Regions from separate parts of the Bradyrhizobium sp. 179 genome, predicted to be linked through region 3. Evidence: riboswitches for the same ligand, from Rfam matches in the RefSeq annotation. Region 3 holds a riboswitch; each other region holds the start of a gene.
The links. Region 3 has a riboswitch for cobalamin ahead of metE (5-methyltetrahydropteroyltriglutamate--homocysteine S-methyltransferase). Riboswitches for the same ligand answer to the same signal wherever they lie in the genome.

Region 1 (4,212 bases), on a different contig from region 3:
AGGCAAAATTCGCCATCATCGCGATCGTCACTCCTTGCGGATAGGCAGACACGCCCTGCGCGACGATGCCGTGATCGCCGGCGAAGACGATGATCGGCACGCGCGCGGCGCGAGGAGATTCCGTCGCTTGCAGGCCCGCAAGCTCGATCGCCAGTTGCTCAAGCCGGCCGAGCGCGCCGGTCGGCTTTGTCAATTGCGTCTGCCGCGCGATCGCTGCCTCGCGGTGCATCGCGGAGATGTCGGGACACTCTTGGTAGACCCATTCGGGGAGCATGCTGCCTCGCTTAACGCGTGCGCTTGAGAATGTAGCTGTCCATGATCCAGCCATGCCGCTGGCGCGCCTGCTGCCGCGCAGCGACAATACGCGGGCCGATTTCGGCCAGCGCACCGGACATGACGATCTGATCGGGCATGCCAAGATAGACGCCCCACCAGATGTGGAGACCAGCCGGATCGAGCGACTGGAACGCCGTGCCGCCGTCGAGCATCACAGCGACGGTATCGACCCCTTGTGGCCAGCCGCCTTCGCGCAAGCGCCGCCCCGTCGTGACCAGGAATGGCTCGCCGATATCGTTGAGCGGCAGCGCATGCGCGGCGCACAGCGCCTGGATCGAGGTGATGCCGGGCACGACCTCGATCGTCGGCAACGGATGGAGCCGCCGCGCAATGCGCAGCGAGGAATCGTACAGCGAAGGATCGCCCCAGATCAGCAGCGCGACCTTGCCCTCGCCGCCGAGATGATTTGCGATGGTTTGCGACCAGGTTGCCGCCACGGCATCGTGCCAATCGTCCACGCCCTTGTGGTAGTCCGCCTCAGTCGTGTCCCGCACTGGCAAGTCGAACTCGGCGATGCGCGTGCTCGCGCTGGTGAGCACATCCGCGCAGATCGTCCGCCTGAGATCTGCGAGATCAGATTTCGCCGTCCCCTTGCGCGGGATCAGGACGAGATCGGCGGCGTTGATGGCACGGGCCGCGGCGCGCGTGAGCTGCCCGGGATCGCCGCAACCGATGCCTATTAAGGAAAGCGTGAGCATCGCGAGCGCGAAGGGCGGCCGCACCGGCCGCCCTTCGCTTGTCTCTCAAGCGCCGTTATGAAGGCGCGGCGTGACGAGGCCGGGCGCGGTGACACCGCGCAGCGACTTCGCCAGCGCCAGCACCGCGAGATCGGCGAGCGGCTCGATCACGATGACCAGCGCATAGGATGCCGCAAACGCCGCGATGTTGGCGAGGTTGGTCGCGCCGAAGCCGGAGCCATAGAGGGCCCAGAACGCCACCCAGGCGACGATGCCGGACTGATAGGCGGTCGAGAGCGCCAGCGCCTGGCGGTATTGCAGATCGACGTAAGCGGTGTTGCGCGGAATGATCCGCGTGGCCAGCGCCTGAATCGCGAACAGCGGCACCAGGAGTGTCGTGATGTTCATGCCGTATTGCGGCAGGTCGGTCGGCACGAAGAAGACGCCCTGGAGCAGCAGCCCGAACGCAAGGCCGAAGGCGGCGGGCGCAGCACCGAACAGCAGGAACAGCGTCGAGCCGAGGATGAAGTGCACCTCGGAGACGCCAACCGGGAAGTGCGGCAGCACCTGGAAGAAGCTGAAGACGAGGCCGGTGGTGGCGAGCGTGCGCGTCGCGAACGAGCCGATGCCCTGCTCGCGCACGGTCCCCACGGCGAGCTTCAAGGCAACGCCGCCTGCGGCGATGCCGGTTGCGTAACTCAACACGAGCTTGGCGCCCGTCACGATTCCGGGTTCGATATGCATGGCTCAGATCCTTCCTGCCGTCACACCCGACGGCCTTGGCCTCAAAACGTGCAGGGCCGGTCTCCTGGCTCGCGGTTCACTTGCGGTTCTCCGGCCTTCCCGAGCCTTGCGGCCCAGTGGCTGATCGGAGCCCCTCACCGCTTACAGTCGCGGGGGCGGCTGGGGATTTGGGCGCCGCAACTGGGTCCGCCCGCCCCCATTCCCGATTATGCTCCGGCGCTTTGCGCCGCGTCGAGCACCATGCCTCTCCTGTGTGCCCCTTTCGCGAGCCGGGCGTCAAGGGGCCAAGGGCGGCCGCGGCCATCATGACAGATCGTCTCCTGCCAGCGCCCCGAACAGGATGACGGCGGCGGTGGAAGCGGCGCCGCCGCGGGCAAGCTGCTCGGCAAGCTCGACAATGGTGGTGCGCACCAGCCGCTCGTCGGAACGGCCAAGAGATTCCGCAAACAGCGCCGGCGTATCTGCGGCGAGGCCATGCTCGATCAATTTTGCGGCAAGGGCCGGAAAGGTGCGCCGACCCATATAAACCACGGTGGTTGCCTCCGGATCTGCCAGCGCCACCCAATTCAGGTTTTGCGGCAGCTCGCCGGTGACGTCGGCCCCGGTCACGAACTGCACCCGCCGCGAGGTGTGGCGCCGGGTCAGGGGGATGCCGGCTTGCGCGGCGGCGACGCAGGCGGATGTGACGCCGGGAATGATCTCGTAGCCGATGCCGGCCTCGCGCAGCGTCTCGAGCTCCTCCTCGAGCCGGCCAAAAATGCCGGCGTCCCCAGACTTCAGCCGCACCACGCGCGCGCCAGTTGCGGCATAGTCAACCAAGAGGCGGTTGACGTGGTGCTGCTTGGTCGAGGGCCGCCCTGCCCGTTTGCCGACCGCGACGAGATTGGCGCCGGGACGGGCGAGATCGAGGATCGCGCCGGAGGCAAGATCATCATAGAGCACGACGTCGGCCTCGCGCAGCCGTGCAGTCCCCTTCACCGTGAGGAGTTCGGGGTCGCCGGGGCCGGCGGAGACGAAACTGACAAAACCGCTCACCGGTCCTCCGCAATCAGATGGAAGAACGTGCCGGTGGCTTGGCCCCGCCGCGAGCCGGTCTCGGCAATGACCGCGCCGGTTGCGTCGTGGACCACGGCCAGCGGCGTGTCGGGCTGGGCGATGATCGTCGAATAATGGAACTCGTGGCCGCGCAGGCGTGCGCCGGCCCGGTGCCCCGGCATCGGCGTGGCCAGTTCGGCGAGACGATAGCCCAGATGCATGCGGCGCTTGGCAAAGCTGGTCTCCAGGCCGAGCAGCCCCGCCATCTCATGGCGCACGCCATCGGCATCGGTCAAAGCGGTCCCCAGCACCATATAGCCTCCGCATTCGCCGTGGACCGGCCGTGTCTCGGCGAAGGACCGCACGCCGCTGCGAAAGCGTGCGTTGGCCGCGATCTTGCCGGCATGAAGCTCGGGATAGCCGCCGGGCAGCCAGCAGACATCGGCGCTCGCGTCAGGCGGTTCGTCGGCCAGCGGCGAGAACGGCACGATCTCGGCGCCGGCCGCGCGCCAGGCCTCCAGCATGTGCGGATAGACGAAGGAGAACGCCGCATCGCGGGCGAGCGCAATGCGCTGCCCGGGCGGCGTCACGTTCAAACCATTGCTCGCTGCCGGCGACCAGTTGGCGGCCGCCCGCAGCACCGCATCGAGATCGACATGCTCGGCAACGAAGCGCGCGGCCTCGTCGATCAGCTTGCCGATCCCGGCCTGCTCCTCGGCCTGCACCAGGCCGAGATGGCGCTTCGGCAGACCAATCTCGGCATGGCGCGGCAATGCGCCGAACACGGCGATGCCGGCGTCTCTCAGCGCGCGACGCACGAGATCTTCGTGGCGCGGGCTGGCGACACGATTGAGCACCACGCCGGCAAGGCGCACGCCAGGGCGGTAGTCGCGAAGGCCCGCGGCAATTGCTGCCGCGGTCTGCGCTTGGCCGGAGGGATCGATCACCAGCAGCACGGGCCAGCCCAGCATCTCGGCGATGTCTGCGGTGGCGCCGGTGCCGGAGACGCCGCGCGCGGCGACGCCGTCGAACAGGCCCATCGAGCCCTCCGCGAGCACGACGTCGGCATCCGCGCCGCGGCTGACGAGATGCGCGATCGCCCCGCGATCCATCGCCCAGCTATCGATATTGACGGAGGCCCGTCCCGTCGCCGCAGCGTGAAAGGCGGGATCGATATAGTCGGGCCCGCTCTTGAAGCACTGCACGTTCAAGCCGCGATTGCGCCAAGCGCGGGCGAGCGCCAGCGTCAGCGTGGTTTTGCCGACCCCCGAGGCCGGTGCGGAGATGACGAGACCTGCCGCCATCAGGACGCCTCCGGGAAGCGCGGCTCGGCGCCAACCGGCCGATAGCGGCGATCATAGTCGGCGGCATAGAGGCGGCTCTCGTCAAAATCCGTGGCGTTCAGCGTCCTGCCGACCAG
Region 2 (4,212 bases), on a different contig from region 3:
GACCATACGGCCAATAGGATTCACCGCCGATCAGACGTACCAGAATGCCACGCGCATGGGAGAGCGTGCGCTCGATATAGGTGTCCACCGAGAGCGGATGACGCAGTTCCGCAAGATTTGCGAGCCGCAGCGACGGCAGGCTGGTACGGCCGCGCCGCCAGCCGGCCGCAAAGGCGGCAAGGTCGGAATCCGAATATGAGAGCACCACGAGATCGGCCGGGTCCTGGCCGATGTCCCTTGGCGTCGCGGTCTCCTCAAGACCGCGGCTCTCGCGGAAAACGACGTGCATCAGGTTGCTAGCCCTGACCTGATCGCGGCCTCGTCAATATCGCCGTGCTCGCCAATCATGACGAGTTTTGATTGCCTGACACCTGCGCCCCAGGGCTTGTCGAACTGGTGGCGCACACGCTCGCCGACCGCCTGCAGCAAGAGGCGCATCGGCTTACCCGCGATTGCGATATAGCCTTTGACGCGCAGCACGTTCTGCTCGCGCGCCAGGCGCTGAACGGAGGCGACCAGCGCATCGATATCGGCAACTTCCGGCAGGTCGATCACGACGGAAGCAAAATCGTCATGCTCATGCTCCTCTTCGCCGTCGTGATGCGAGGGACGCGCGGCAAGATCGTTCTCGGCGGCGGCGCCGAGACCGAGGATGACGCGCGCATCGATCGCGCCGTCGGTGACGGGAAGCATCGGCACGCGGCGCGGCATCTCGGCGGTGATCGCCGCCTTGGCGGCTTCGATCCCAGCGCTGCCGGCAAGATCGGCCTTGGTCAGCAGCACGATGTCGGCGCAGGCGATCTGGTCCTCGAACACTTCCGACAGCGGCGTCTCGTGGTCGAGATTGTCGTCCGCCGCGCGCTGCGCCTCGACTGCAATCGGGTCCGGCGCGAAGCGGCCAGCAGCGACGGCCTCAGCATCGGCCAGCGCAATCACGCCATCGACAGTGATACGCGAGCGGATCTCCGGCCAGTCAAACGCCTTCAGCAGCGGTTTCGGCAACGCCAGGCCCGAGGTCTCGATCAGGATGTGATCGGGCTTCACGGGGCGCGCCAGCAATTGCTCCATGGTTGGAATGAAATCGTCGGCGACGGTGCAGCAGATGCAGCCATTGGCGAGCTCGATGATGTTCTCCTCCGGGCAATTGGCGGCAGCGCACGACTTCAAAATCTCGCCGTCGACGCCCTCGCTGCCGAACTCGTTGACGAGCACGGCGAGCTTCTTGCCGTCGGCATTGGCGAGCAGATGCTGGATCAGCGTCGTCTTGCCGGAGCCCAGAAAACCGGTGATCACCGTGACCGGGACTTTTGCGAGCGAATTCATTCGGCGGCCTCCGGCACGACGGCGATGGGGGGAATGCGGGCAAGCGACTGCTTGCGGAAAATTTCGGGACGGCTGCGCCAGGGCACGAGGCCATCGGGCGCGGCCGCATAGGCCGCAGCGCCGGCGACCACGTCGCGCGCATTCGTCTCCGACAGGCGGCCATAGACATAGGACCAGCGGCCGGGCGCACTCAACGCGACCGAGCAGCCCTGGCTGCAGGCAGAGAGGCATTCGACCGGAACCACATTGACGCCATCGGGCACGCCGGCGCCCAGGATCGCGCCATGCAACCGCTTGCCCGGCGTGACGTCGCCTTCGCCAAGCGTCTCGCCGGCACGGCAGGTAATGCAGACGTGAAGTGTGACCGTCATCGCCTCTTCCAGAATAACAGCGGGAGGCGAAGAGGCGCACGAACCATTGTGAGAGGCCCGTTTCCCCGTCGCGGAACACCCCGTCCGCCGGTCCAAAATCGTCCGCGCTGGCAGGTCTCCCGGCTTGCGGAGCAGGGCTTTTGCCCTTCGATCCCCGCCTTCCCGATCCTGCTAGGGGTCAGTGGCTTCGGGCATCTCTCCGGTCACGGTCGCGGGGGCGGCTGCATTTTGGACCCAAATCTTGCCGATTCGGACCCTATCGCATTCCCTCTTCGCCTGTCATAGGACAGGAACCAGCGCAGGCCCACCATTTGCCGGTGGCCGCCACTTGTCAAGCCGAAGGACCGGGTACGATGACGCCTGAACCGGATATCCAAACGGGCGAGGAAACCGACGCCCGCCACGCCGCCAAAATGGCGAAGAAGAAGGCCGCCCGCGACAAGATCATGGCGACCAAGAGCGGCGAAAAAGGCCTCGTTATCGTCCACACCGGCGCCGGCAAAGGCAAGTCGTCCTCGGCCTTCGGCATGATCGTCCGCTGCGTCGCCCATGGCTTGCCCTGCGCGGTGGTGCAGTTCATCAAAGGCGCCTGGGACACCGGCGAGCGCCGCCTTCTCACTGGCCATTTCGGCGACCTCTGCCAATTCCACGCCATGGGCGAAGGTTTCACCTGGGAGACGCAGGACCGCGCCCGCGACATCGCCGCCGCGCGCGCCGGCTGGGACAAGGCGAAGGAGCTGATTCGCGACCCTGCGTTGCGCATGGTCGTGCTTGACGAGATCAACATCGCGCTACGCTATGATTATCTCGACGTCGCCGAGGTGGTCGAATTCCTGACGACGCAAAAGCCGCCGATGACGCATGTCGTGCTCACCGGGCGCAACGCCAAGGACGAACTGATCGAGATCGCCGATCTCGTTACCGAGATGACGCTGGTCAAGCATCCCTTCCGGTCCGGCATCAAGGCGCAAGCCGGCGTCGAGTTCTGATACGATCTCGCCATGGCGCGCGCGCTGATGATCCAGGGAGCCGGCTCGGACGTGGGCAAGTCGCTCATCGTCGCCGGCCTTGCGCGCGCTTTCACGCGGCGCGGCCTGCGCGTGCTCCCTTTTAAGCCGCAGAACATGTCGAACAATGCCGCCGTCACCATCGACGGCGGCGAGATCGGCCGCGCCCAGGCGCTTCAGGCGCTCGCCGCTCGCGTCGAACCGCACACCGACATGAACCCGGTGCTGCTCAAGCCGGAGACCGATGTCGGCGCGCAGGTCATCGTCCATGGCAAGCGCATCGCAACCGCGCGTGCGCGTGATTATGCGGCGATGAAGCCCTCGCTGATGGGCGCCGTGCTGGAGAGTTTCGCGCGCTTGAAGACGCGCGCCGATCTTGTGCTGGTCGAAGGCGCGGGCAGCCCGGCCGAGGTCAACCTGCGCAAGGCCGACATTGCCAACATGGGCTTTGCGCGCAAAGCCGACGTACCGGTCGTGCTGGTCGGCGACATCGACCGCGGCGGCGTCATCGCCCAGCTCGTCGGCATCAAGACGGTGATCGACCCCGACGATGCCGCGATGATCCGGGGCTTCGTCATCAACAAGTTCCGCGGCGATCCCACGCTGTTCGACGACGGCTACCGGCTGATCGAAGCGAAAACCGCATGGCGCGGCTTTGGCGTGCTGCCCTGGTTCGCGCGCGCCAGCGAGCTGCCGGCCGAGGACGCGCTGGGCCTGCGTGACGCGCGCAAGCCGGGCCAATGCAAGATCGCCTGCCTCGCCCTGTCGCGGATCGCCAATTTCGACGATCTCGACCCGCTCAAGCTCGAACCCGGCGTCGATCTCGTCATGGTGCGTCCGGGCGAAGCAATCCCCGGCGATGTCAGGCTGGTCATCATCCCCGGCTCCAAATCCACCCGCGGCGATCTCGCCTTCCTGCGCGCACAGGGCTGGGACATTGATGTCGTGGCGCATCACCGCCGGGGCGGCCATGTGCTCGGGCTCTGCGGCGGCTATCAGATGCTCGGACACAGCGTTGCCGACCCTGATGGCATCGAGGGACCTACGGGCGACACGCCGGGTCTCGGGCTGCTCGACGTGACAACGGAAATGAGCGCGGAGAAGACGCTGACGCGGGTCGCGGCCGTGCATGCCGCCACAGATCGGCCGATCGAGGCCTACGAGATCCACATCGGCCACACCGACGGGCCCGATCGCGCGCGGCCATTTGCGAAACTGAACGGCGAGCCGGAAGGCGCGATCTCGCGCGATGGCCGCGTCCAGGGCAGCTATCTGCACGGCCTGTTCACGTCGGATGATTTCCGCAAGGCATATCTGGCAAAGCTCGATATTCCCGCGGGTAACGAGCCCTATCATGCCAGGATCGAGAGCGCGCTCGATGCCCTCGCCGATCACATCGAAAGGCACCTCGACCTCGAAGGCCTGCTCGCGTTAGCGCGCTAGCACCTCGGCAAGGCGCGTCCATTCGGATTCGCTGCCGGGAAGCCCGAGGCGCAGCCATGCCGGCTCTC
Region 3 (4,212 bases):
TCACCGGTCCGGTCAGCATAGCCTTGACGGGTTTCTTAGTCAGAGACTGCGCGAAGCGCCACCATTCAACGGTCATCGGCTTCGGCCGGGAGACATCTCCGAACAGGATAGGCGGACGAACGTACCGCGACCCATAAGACTGAACCCAGCCGTGCTTGGTGAAAGCGAATCCCAACAGCTGCTCGGCAAAGTATTGAACCATGTCATTGCGCTCGAACTCACCGTGTACGAGCACGTCCAGGCCGATATCTTCCTGCCACTGCACGGTACGGGCTGTCTCCGCTTTCAGAAGCTGCTCGTACTGCGCGTCATTCAGCGCTCCCCGCGCATGAGCCGCACGCGCATTCCGGACGTCGACCGTTTGCGGGAAGGACCCGATGGTTGTCGTTGGAAACATCGGCAATGCGAATGCGGCCCGCTGGACGTCGGCACGCTGGGTGAACGCACTGCGACGGCGACGCATGCTATCGTCGATCGCGGCCATTCGTCCGGCGACATTCGCATTGTGGATCTCGGGCGATGTTTCGCGGGTCACGGCTGCGTCCTCGGAAAGCGCAAGTTCATCGGCCACCTCGGCAGCATGGCCGGCCAGCGCTTTGCCCAATATCGAAAGTTCCTTGAACTTCTGAACTGAGAACGCCAGCCACGTCTTCAGATTGGGATCGAGATCGGTCTCTAGCTCAATGTCGATCGGAACATGAAGCAGCGAGCAGGAAGGAGCAATCTGAACACGGTCCCTGCCCAGCTTTTTGACCAAAGGGGCAAGTTGGTCGAGCAGCGCCGCAAGATTGGAGCGCCAGACGTTGCGACCATCAACCACGCCTAGCGAGACCACGAGATCTCTGCGGGCTGTGGCGACAATTGCGTCCAACTGGTCGGGTGCCCGAACCAGATCGACATGAAGCCCGGCAACGGGCAAGGCAAGGGCTGTTTCAAGATTGTCGCCGATAGCGCCGAAATAAGTGGCCAGCATGATTTTAAGGGCCGGCACAACCTTTGCGAAATGAGCATAGGCCCGGCGGACAGCCGCCCGCGACGCTTCGTCGATGTCCATCACCAGGCATGGCTCGTCGAGCTGAACCCATTCAGCACCGCACGAGGCTAGTTCGCGGAGCACATCGACATAGACTGGGAGGAGCCTATCAAGCAGCGACAGCGGATTGAATGCGGGATTTGCGCTTTTGCCGAGCTTCAGGAAAGTGACTGGGCCAACTAGGACGGGGCGCGTTTGGTAGCCGAGGCTTTTTGCCTCCTCATATTCCTCGATCGGCTTTCGAGAGGAATACTTAAAGATCTGATCCTGGTGAAATTCCGGCACCATGTAGTGGTAGTTGGTATCGAACCACTTCGTCATTTCCTGTGCGGCTACGCCTGGCCCATGCTGAGTGTGATCACCGTCCTGAGCGCCACGTGCCATGGCGAAGTAGGTCTTGAGCGACACAGGACCTTCGGTCCAGCCGTAGACGTCGGGAATGGCTCCGACCATTACGCTGGTATCGAGCACCTGGTCGTAGAGCGAGAAGTCATTCGAAGGAATGACCGTCACACCGCAGGATTTCTGCCGTGCCCAATTAGCGGCACGAAGTCCACTCCCCGCCTCGAGGAGCTCGGCTTCGCTGGAGTTTCCCGCCCAGTAGCTCTCGAGCGCGAACTTGAGTTCGCGTCGTGGGCCGATGCGTGACGTCCCCAATGTGGCAACGGGAAGCGAAAGAATAGACATAGATCAGACCCCATAATTGGGGCAAAGGCCATGGCGGACGCATGCAGCGAATATCGCGTGAGCGACAGCTGCTTGGCGCACACCGGGACACCCCGCCCGTGGACGATATATTGTCGAGGCAGGTCTCCTGGCTCGCGGGTCGTCGCTGCTGTCCGGCCTTCCCGAAGCCGCATGGCTTCAGTGACTTCGTTGGACAGCGGCTCGCCGCTTACAGTTGCGGGGGCAGCGCCGGCATTGCACCGGCTTCCCTCTTAGCTCCGGATCAAACGAAATCCGAAGACCACGACGGCTGGCATTAGACGCACGAGGATCGATCCGTCAACCTACTAAGTGTTGCCGCGATATTGCCCAAGCGATTGCCAGCTGTACCAGGTAGGGCACAACGGTCTTACTCCCGGCCTGGTAAAAACGCGTGGATCTGTGAAGCCTCCGCTTATGAATGCGTCCGCTCAACACCCTCTTGGCGTAGTCGTGAGCTAACGCGAGCAGAACGAACGCGCTGGGCGCTTCGACATCTGCGTGATCGCGACAAGCCTGGTCTTTTCCGTCAGCAGCTTCTCGAACTCGCCCGTGAGGAAGTTGCGATCATGCTCGGCCGACATCCGCTTGAACACAGCGCCATGAGGCTCCTTAGGAATTGCCAAGGCCGGGATTGCTCCAGGATCGCACGGATGATCAGGTCGGACTGCCTGTGTTCGGCGGACCCCGCGACGAGCCGCGAGCTCGATCGCCTCCGTGGCGTTGGTCAAGATGATCTCCTCGGTGCGCCAAGCACTTACGTGCTGAGCGACTTTGGCGCGCCTTCGTTGTTTCCGTCGCCGCTGGCGAGTAGTGCAGCCTGGACGTTGGCATGCGTGACATCGCGGGAACAGTTCCGGACCTCAGGATGCACGCTGACTTGCGAAACTGGAGTAAGCGGCGAGAGCGCGGGCGGCGGGGATCTGCTATGACCCTAGGCTCCATGCACTCGTGCATGGTGCGCGGATGCCGAGCTTCTCGTATGTCTTCAAGATCTCCGGACCGATCTCGTCGCGCGTGGAGACCGTCTCTTCGGCTTCGGCCGTGACGTAGCTTTAGATATCCTGCAAGTCGATCTTGGGATGTCGACGCCCGTCCACCTCGCCTCGTCTCCTCAGCCAGCGACGATAAGCCCCAACGCGGCGACTGGAGCATCGAGGCGGCTTTGTCCTTATTCGAGACAAATTTGACGGTGTTCTCTGACAGAGCCCTTCGATGGTTTCTCGGAGTCGATCAGCGCCTTAAACTCATAACGATGTTGATCGACCTCGATGCGCCCCACGCGGTCGGCGGCCTTCTCAAGCGCGACATCTATTACTTCGTTCGCAAAATCGAGCGGTGAAGCCTTCTGGACGCGGGCTGCTTATGCTGTCTTAGACTGGACACAGGTGTCAGGCACCGGACAGACCACCGCGCATTGCGGCGTGTCGGAATGGCCCTCGCACTCCGTACACTTTTTGGCATCGATAACGTAAATGTCGCGCTTGAGGCTGATCGCCGCGTTGGGACACTCGAACTCACATGCCCCACAAACGGTGCATTGCGAAGCGACGATCTTGTAAGCCATGCCTTCCGACTCCTTAGGCGAGCGATGCCATTGGCGATCCCTTTCAAATGCCGTGCCAAGGACAGACGCGCTCAATGATGGTCAATTTGCCCAGGGGTGCTGTCCCGGGTCTGAGACCATGTTGCATCTGCGACAGCAACGGGCCACTTCAATTTCAAGCTATGCGAGCCCTCAGGCCCTACTCCGAGAGTCAGTCGCGACTCGACCGCTGGGCGCTTCCGTCGTTTGTCTTGCATGGCAGCGCGGGGCCAAGCGACGCTCGACCATTCCGAAACCGCGCGACTAAAAGCCGCGAGCCGACGCACGTCTACACCGGATCTCGGCAAACCTCCGGTCACACGCCCTGACTGGAGGTTTTGTGCAAGCCTCGCTCACGGCTGCAACGTTAACTCCGCGGATTGACTCGCTGGAGGCCTGATAAAAGGGGTTTGTGCTACAATAACTTTCGGCATCGCTTCGGAGGGAAATGAAGTTCCGCCGGGAGAAGCGTTACTGGCTTTGCAAAGTGACCGATTTAATTGCAGTCAGCCGCATGCCTGGTGCCGAGTAGGCATGGCGGCGCGGGCGAGCGCTGGTACGCTTTGCCTGGCTCTGCTCAGCCACTCCTCATGCAACTATTTTGGACGAAGTGGAACAGGGCTGAAAGATGACTGTGCAAATTGCTTCAGCGGCATGGCCTTTCCGAACAGATGGCCCTGCGCAAGGTCGAATCCGAGTTCGGTCACAGCGATCAGGTCGGCGTGGCTCTCCACACCTGCGGCGACGGTGCGCACGCTGTACTCTTTGGCTAGATCGACGATATGGCGGCACACCGTTCGCTTCAGGGGTCCATTTCCGCAACCGGCGACGTACTGCCGGTCCACTTTTAATTTCATGAACGGGAATTTTTCCATCCCCATCAGCTGCG
Region 4 (4,212 bases), on a different contig from region 3:
GGCGCAGGAACAGATGGCGGGCGTCGTCACCGACAAGCCGCGGAGCGGCACGCGCGATTTCAGCGTGGAAGCTGCACTCGAGCCTGCGGAACTGGCATTCGCCTTCGCAGCCGGGCAGCGCGCGGTTGCACGCGCGGAAGTCGGCCGGCCTGATCTGGTGATCTTCGGCGAGATGGGCATCGGCAACACCACGGTCTCGGCGGCCATTGCGGCGAGCCTGCTCGGCATCAGCGCCGAGGAGATCGCGGGCAGCGGCACCGGTATCGACGCGGCCGGCCGCGCGCACAAGGCGCGGGTGATCGATGCCGCGATTGCGCGCCATGGCATTGCGGGCGCTTCGTCCGAACACATCTTGTGTGCCGTCGGCGGTCTCGAGATCGCGGCGATCTGCGGCGCTATCATCGCGGCGGCGCAACGCCGCCTTCCCGTATTGATCGACGGCTTCATCGTGTCGGTCGCGGCGCTGGTGGCGGTGCAGATCAACCCCTCGTGCCGACCGTTCCTGCTGCCGTCGCATCAATCGGCGGAGCAGGGGCATCGGCTGGTGCTGCGTGCGCTGAACGTGCAGCCGCTGATCAGCCTCGATCTTCGGCTCGGTGAGGGCTCCGGCGCTGCGATCGCGTTGCCGCTGGTGCGGTCGGCTTGCGCGCTCCACAACGGCATGGCGACTTTTGCGCAAGCCAATGTGCCGGATCGCCCGGCCTGATCGGGCTCAGGCCATCCGCTGATTGACGGAGACGACGCGCCACCCAGTGGCGAGCCGGTCGATCCGGGTGAGCGACAGCGGATCGATCACGAAGCGCAAGGCGGCCTGCGGCGTCAGATCCAGCGCGATGCACAGCGCGGCGCGGATCGTGCCGGAATGCACGACGAGCGTTGCGGAGCCCGCGCTGATCCGCGAGAGCCCAAGCCGGACGCGCGCGACCTGATCCGCAAAGCTCTCGCCGCCCGGCGGACGTTCGCGCGCCGGATCGCTCCAGAATTGCGCATAGGCCTCGTCCCCGGCCGCGCCGATCTCGTCATGCCGACGCCCGGTCCATGCGCCGAAATCCTGTTCGCCGAATTCGGGGATCAGCTCGGGCGTGAGTCCCAGCGCATGCGCGGTCTCGATCGTGCGCCGCGCTGGGCTCGCATGGCTCGCCGCGCCTCTCGGCAGAGACTGCCGCAGCGCCTCTAGCTGCGCGCGATCGCGAAGATCGGCCGGCGCATCGGCGGCATGGATCGTCCCTGTGACGCCATCGACCGGCGCATGCCGTATCAGCCAAAGGAAGGTCTCGCCTTCCATGCTCGTCTCCAAGGAAGTTGGTTGCTGTGGCAATAACGCCGCAGCTTGCACATTGACTCTGTCTTGATCGTAATCCTAGATGCTGGCGACGGTTTCCCCGAGAGGGGATGAAAAGGGAATGCGGTGCGGGGAATTCGTCCCCAATGCCGCGGCTGCCCCCGCAACTGTAAGCGGTGAATCCTTCGTCAGAAGCCACTGGGTCCTCGGTCCCGGGAAGGCGACGAAGCGGTCACGACCCGCGAGCCAGGAGACCTGCCGTCAGCCGTGGTCACACGCGAAGATGTCGGTCGGGGAGTACAGACATTCGGCTTCATCGAAGGGCTGACAGGCCAAAGGTGAGACCTCGTTCGCTGTGACGTGCCACTGACGTCATACCGAGGTTTCGAAACCGTGTCTTCTCTCCGTTTTATACGACCGTACCGCTTCCTGCTTGCCTCCGCGGCGCTTACGTCACTGGCCGCCGTCGATGTATCTGCCGCCCTGGCGCAGCAGGTCCGCGAGTCGCTGCCGCCGGTCGAGGTGTCGCCCGCCCAATCCCGCAAGCAGGCCAAGCCGGCGGGCCGGGAGGCGCCGAGCGCCCGCCGTGCAACGGCGCGCAGGCCAGCGACTGCATCCACAGCGCCAAAGCCTGTCGTGCCGGCCGCCGCGGCACCAACGCCGCTCAACAGCAATGCCGTGGCTGAAAGCGCCTCGCGGCTCGGCCTCACCGTGCGTGAAACGCCGGCGACCGTCGAAGTCATCTCGGCCGAGACGATGCGCGAGCAGAGCTATCGCACTGTCTCCGAAGTGGCGCAGGGCGCGGTCGGCGTCACCTCCGGCGACAATCCGGCTGAACCTTCAGCCTTCTCCATGCGCGGCTTCACCAACAGCCAGATCAACACGCTCTACAACGGCATCAAGATCGGTCCGCAGAACATGACCTCGCGGATCGTAGACACCACCAATCTGGAGGCTGTTGAATTCCTGAAAGGTCCGGCCTCGCTGATATCAGGCGAGGGCGCTGCCGGCGGCGCCATCAACTTCGTCACCAAGCAGCCGCATACAGGACTGGTCCGGAACGAGGCTGATTTCTCTTGGGATTCCCTGAACTCGTTCCGCGTTCACTACGGCTCGGGCGGCAGCACCAACGTGCAGGGCCTGGACTATCGCGTCGACATCAGCCGTTCCACCCTCAACGGCTTTGCCGACGACACCAACGTCAAGACGTTCGGCACGTCCGGCCAGCTCAATTACCGCATCTCGGACAGACTCAAGATCTGGGGCGCAATCGAATACAGGGAGGATCGCTCCAAAGCCTACTGGGGCGCGCCGCTGGTGCCGATCGCCTTCAGCGGCTCGCACGCGACGACGGGGATCGTCTCCGGCAATTACGTCTCCAACTACAACGGAAGCAATCTCGGCGCCGTCACCATTGACGACCGCACCTTCAACACCAATTACAACGTCCTCGACAATCGCAACGCCGCGCAGGAGGTGTGGCTGCGCGGTGGCTTCGAGCTGAAGCTCGCGCCGGACCTGACGCTGAAGAGCCAGGCCTATGGCTACGGTGCAGAACGGACCTGGTTCAACAACGAGATCGAGGCGTTCAATTCCACGACGAACATGGTCGATCGTGAACGCTTCTATGTCGCGCACAGCCAGCGGCTGGTGGGCAACATCACCGACCTGATCTGGGACACGAACATTGCAGGCTTCGACAACCGGCTGGTCACGACGTTGTCGTCAAGCTATCTCGATTTCGTCAGGCCGGGTGCGGCAAACTTCCCAGGCGATTCCGTTTCGCTGGTCAATCCCGACCGCGGCTTTTACGGCCCGCTCACGATCCAGCAGCAAACCGCGCGCATCGACAACGAGGCGCTGTCGTTCGAGGACCGGCTGAAGCTGACACGTACCTTCGCACTGGTCGGCGGCCTGCGCGTCGAGCATATCGGGCTCGACCGCAACTCGACCGATAAGAACGGCCTGGAGAAGGCTGGCTTTCCGTTCACGAAAGACTGGGCGCCGGTCACCGGTCGCATCGGCTACACCTGGGAGGCCGTGCCCGGTCTGACCTTCTTCAGCCAGTACGCCACCGGCGCCGATGTCTCCGCCACCAACATCTTTCTGCTCGGGCCGACCCAGCCGCTCGAACTGACGACCGCGCGCACTTATGAGACCGGCGTCAAGCATCTGTTCTGGGACAACAGGGCGGAATGGTCGTTTTCCGCCTACGACATCGTGCGCAAGAACGTCTACGCCGCGGCCGGCGGCATGCAGTTGAATATCGCCGGACGACAGGAGTCGAAGGGCGTGGAGCTCGCGGCGTCCGTGCGCCCGATCGAGCCCCTGCGTCTCTGGGGAAACATCGCCTATGTCGATGCTCGCTACGCCGACTACAATTTCGTGGGCGGCTCGTTCACCGGCAATATGCCGCCGAACGTGCCGCGCATCGTGGCCAACGCCGGCGCGTCGTATCGGTTCTTCACGCCCTGGCAGGTGGAGCTCGGCATCACCGGCCGTCACGTTGGCGACCGCTACAACACCGATGCCAACGTGGTGACGATGAAGGCCTACACTGTGGCCGACGTCTATGCCTTCGTCGACATCCCCAAGACGGTGTTCAATGCGGTCGACCAGGCTCGCTTGATCTTCCGCGTCCGCAATATAACCGACAAGCGGTATGCGATCTGGGGCGATCCGTTCTACCCCGACCAAATCCTGCTCGGCGCGCCGCGGACCTACGAAATCTCCGCGGCGTTCAAATGGTGAGGTGTTAGACGGATGATGAGTGCGATCGTCCTGCTGCACCGCTGGCTCGGGATCGCCTTCTGCCTGCTGTTCGCGATGTGGTTCGCGACCGGGATCGTGATGCACTTCGTTCCGTTCCCGTCATTGACGGAGGCGGAACGCTTTGCCGGACTCGTGCCGCTGGATCGCGAAGAGACGAG

Region 1: another riboswitch for cobalamin. It lies ahead of IVB12_RS33395 (energy-coupling factor ABC transporter permease); the one in region 3 lies ahead of metE (5-methyltetrahydropteroyltriglutamate--homocysteine S-methyltransferase).
Region 2: another riboswitch for cobalamin. It lies ahead of IVB12_RS33460 (DUF1636 domain-containing protein); the one in region 3 lies ahead of metE (5-methyltetrahydropteroyltriglutamate--homocysteine S-methyltransferase).
Region 4: another riboswitch for cobalamin. It lies ahead of IVB12_RS33375 (TonB-dependent receptor); the one in region 3 lies ahead of metE (5-methyltetrahydropteroyltriglutamate--homocysteine S-methyltransferase).

Annotation. Positions count from the first base shown of each region.
Region 1 covers NZ_JADPJR010000144.1:92,465-96,676, forward strand. The annotation lists gene cobT (nicotinate-nucleotide--dimethylbenzimidazole phosphoribosyltransferase) at 1-274, opposite strand, end outside; gene cobF (precorrin-6A synthase (deacetylating)) at 285-1,034, opposite strand; gene IVB12_RS33395 (energy-coupling factor ABC transporter permease) at 1,080-1,757, opposite strand; cobalamin riboswitch at 1,794-2,015, opposite strand; gene cobA (uroporphyrinogen-III C-methyltransferase) at 2,061-2,792, opposite strand; gene IVB12_RS33405 (cobyrinate a,c-diamide synthase) at 2,789-4,096, opposite strand; gene cobM (precorrin-4 C(11)-methyltransferase) at 4,096-4,212, opposite strand, start outside.
Region 2 covers NZ_JADPJR010000144.1:105,820-110,031, forward strand. The annotation lists gene cobN (cobaltochelatase subunit CobN) at 1-289, opposite strand, end outside; gene cobW (cobalamin biosynthesis protein CobW) at 289-1,323, opposite strand; gene IVB12_RS33460 (DUF1636 domain-containing protein) at 1,320-1,694, opposite strand; cobalamin riboswitch at 1,786-2,007, opposite strand; gene cobO (cob(I)yrinic acid a,c-diamide adenosyltransferase) at 2,048-2,683, shown strand; gene IVB12_RS33470 (cobyric acid synthase) at 2,696-4,144, shown strand; gene cobD (threonine-phosphate decarboxylase CobD) at 4,133-4,212, opposite strand, start outside.
Region 3 covers NZ_JADPJR010000033.1:17,108-21,319, reverse strand. The annotation lists gene metE (5-methyltetrahydropteroyltriglutamate--homocysteine S-methyltransferase) at 1-1,720, opposite strand, end outside; cobalamin riboswitch at 1,820-2,020, opposite strand; gene IVB12_RS07895 (aminotransferase class V-fold PLP-dependent enzyme) at 2,197-2,592, opposite strand; gene IVB12_RS07890 (4Fe-4S binding protein) at 3,102-3,305, opposite strand; gene IVB12_RS07885 (EAL domain-containing response regulator) at 3,920-4,212, opposite strand, start outside.
Region 4 covers NZ_JADPJR010000144.1:88,180-92,391, reverse strand. The annotation lists gene cobT (nicotinate-nucleotide--dimethylbenzimidazole phosphoribosyltransferase) at 1-706, shown strand, start outside; gene IVB12_RS33380 (histidine phosphatase family protein) at 713-1,285, opposite strand; cobalamin riboswitch at 1,358-1,560, shown strand; gene IVB12_RS33375 (TonB-dependent receptor) at 1,676-4,033, shown strand; gene IVB12_RS33370 (PepSY domain-containing protein) at 4,046-4,212, shown strand, end outside.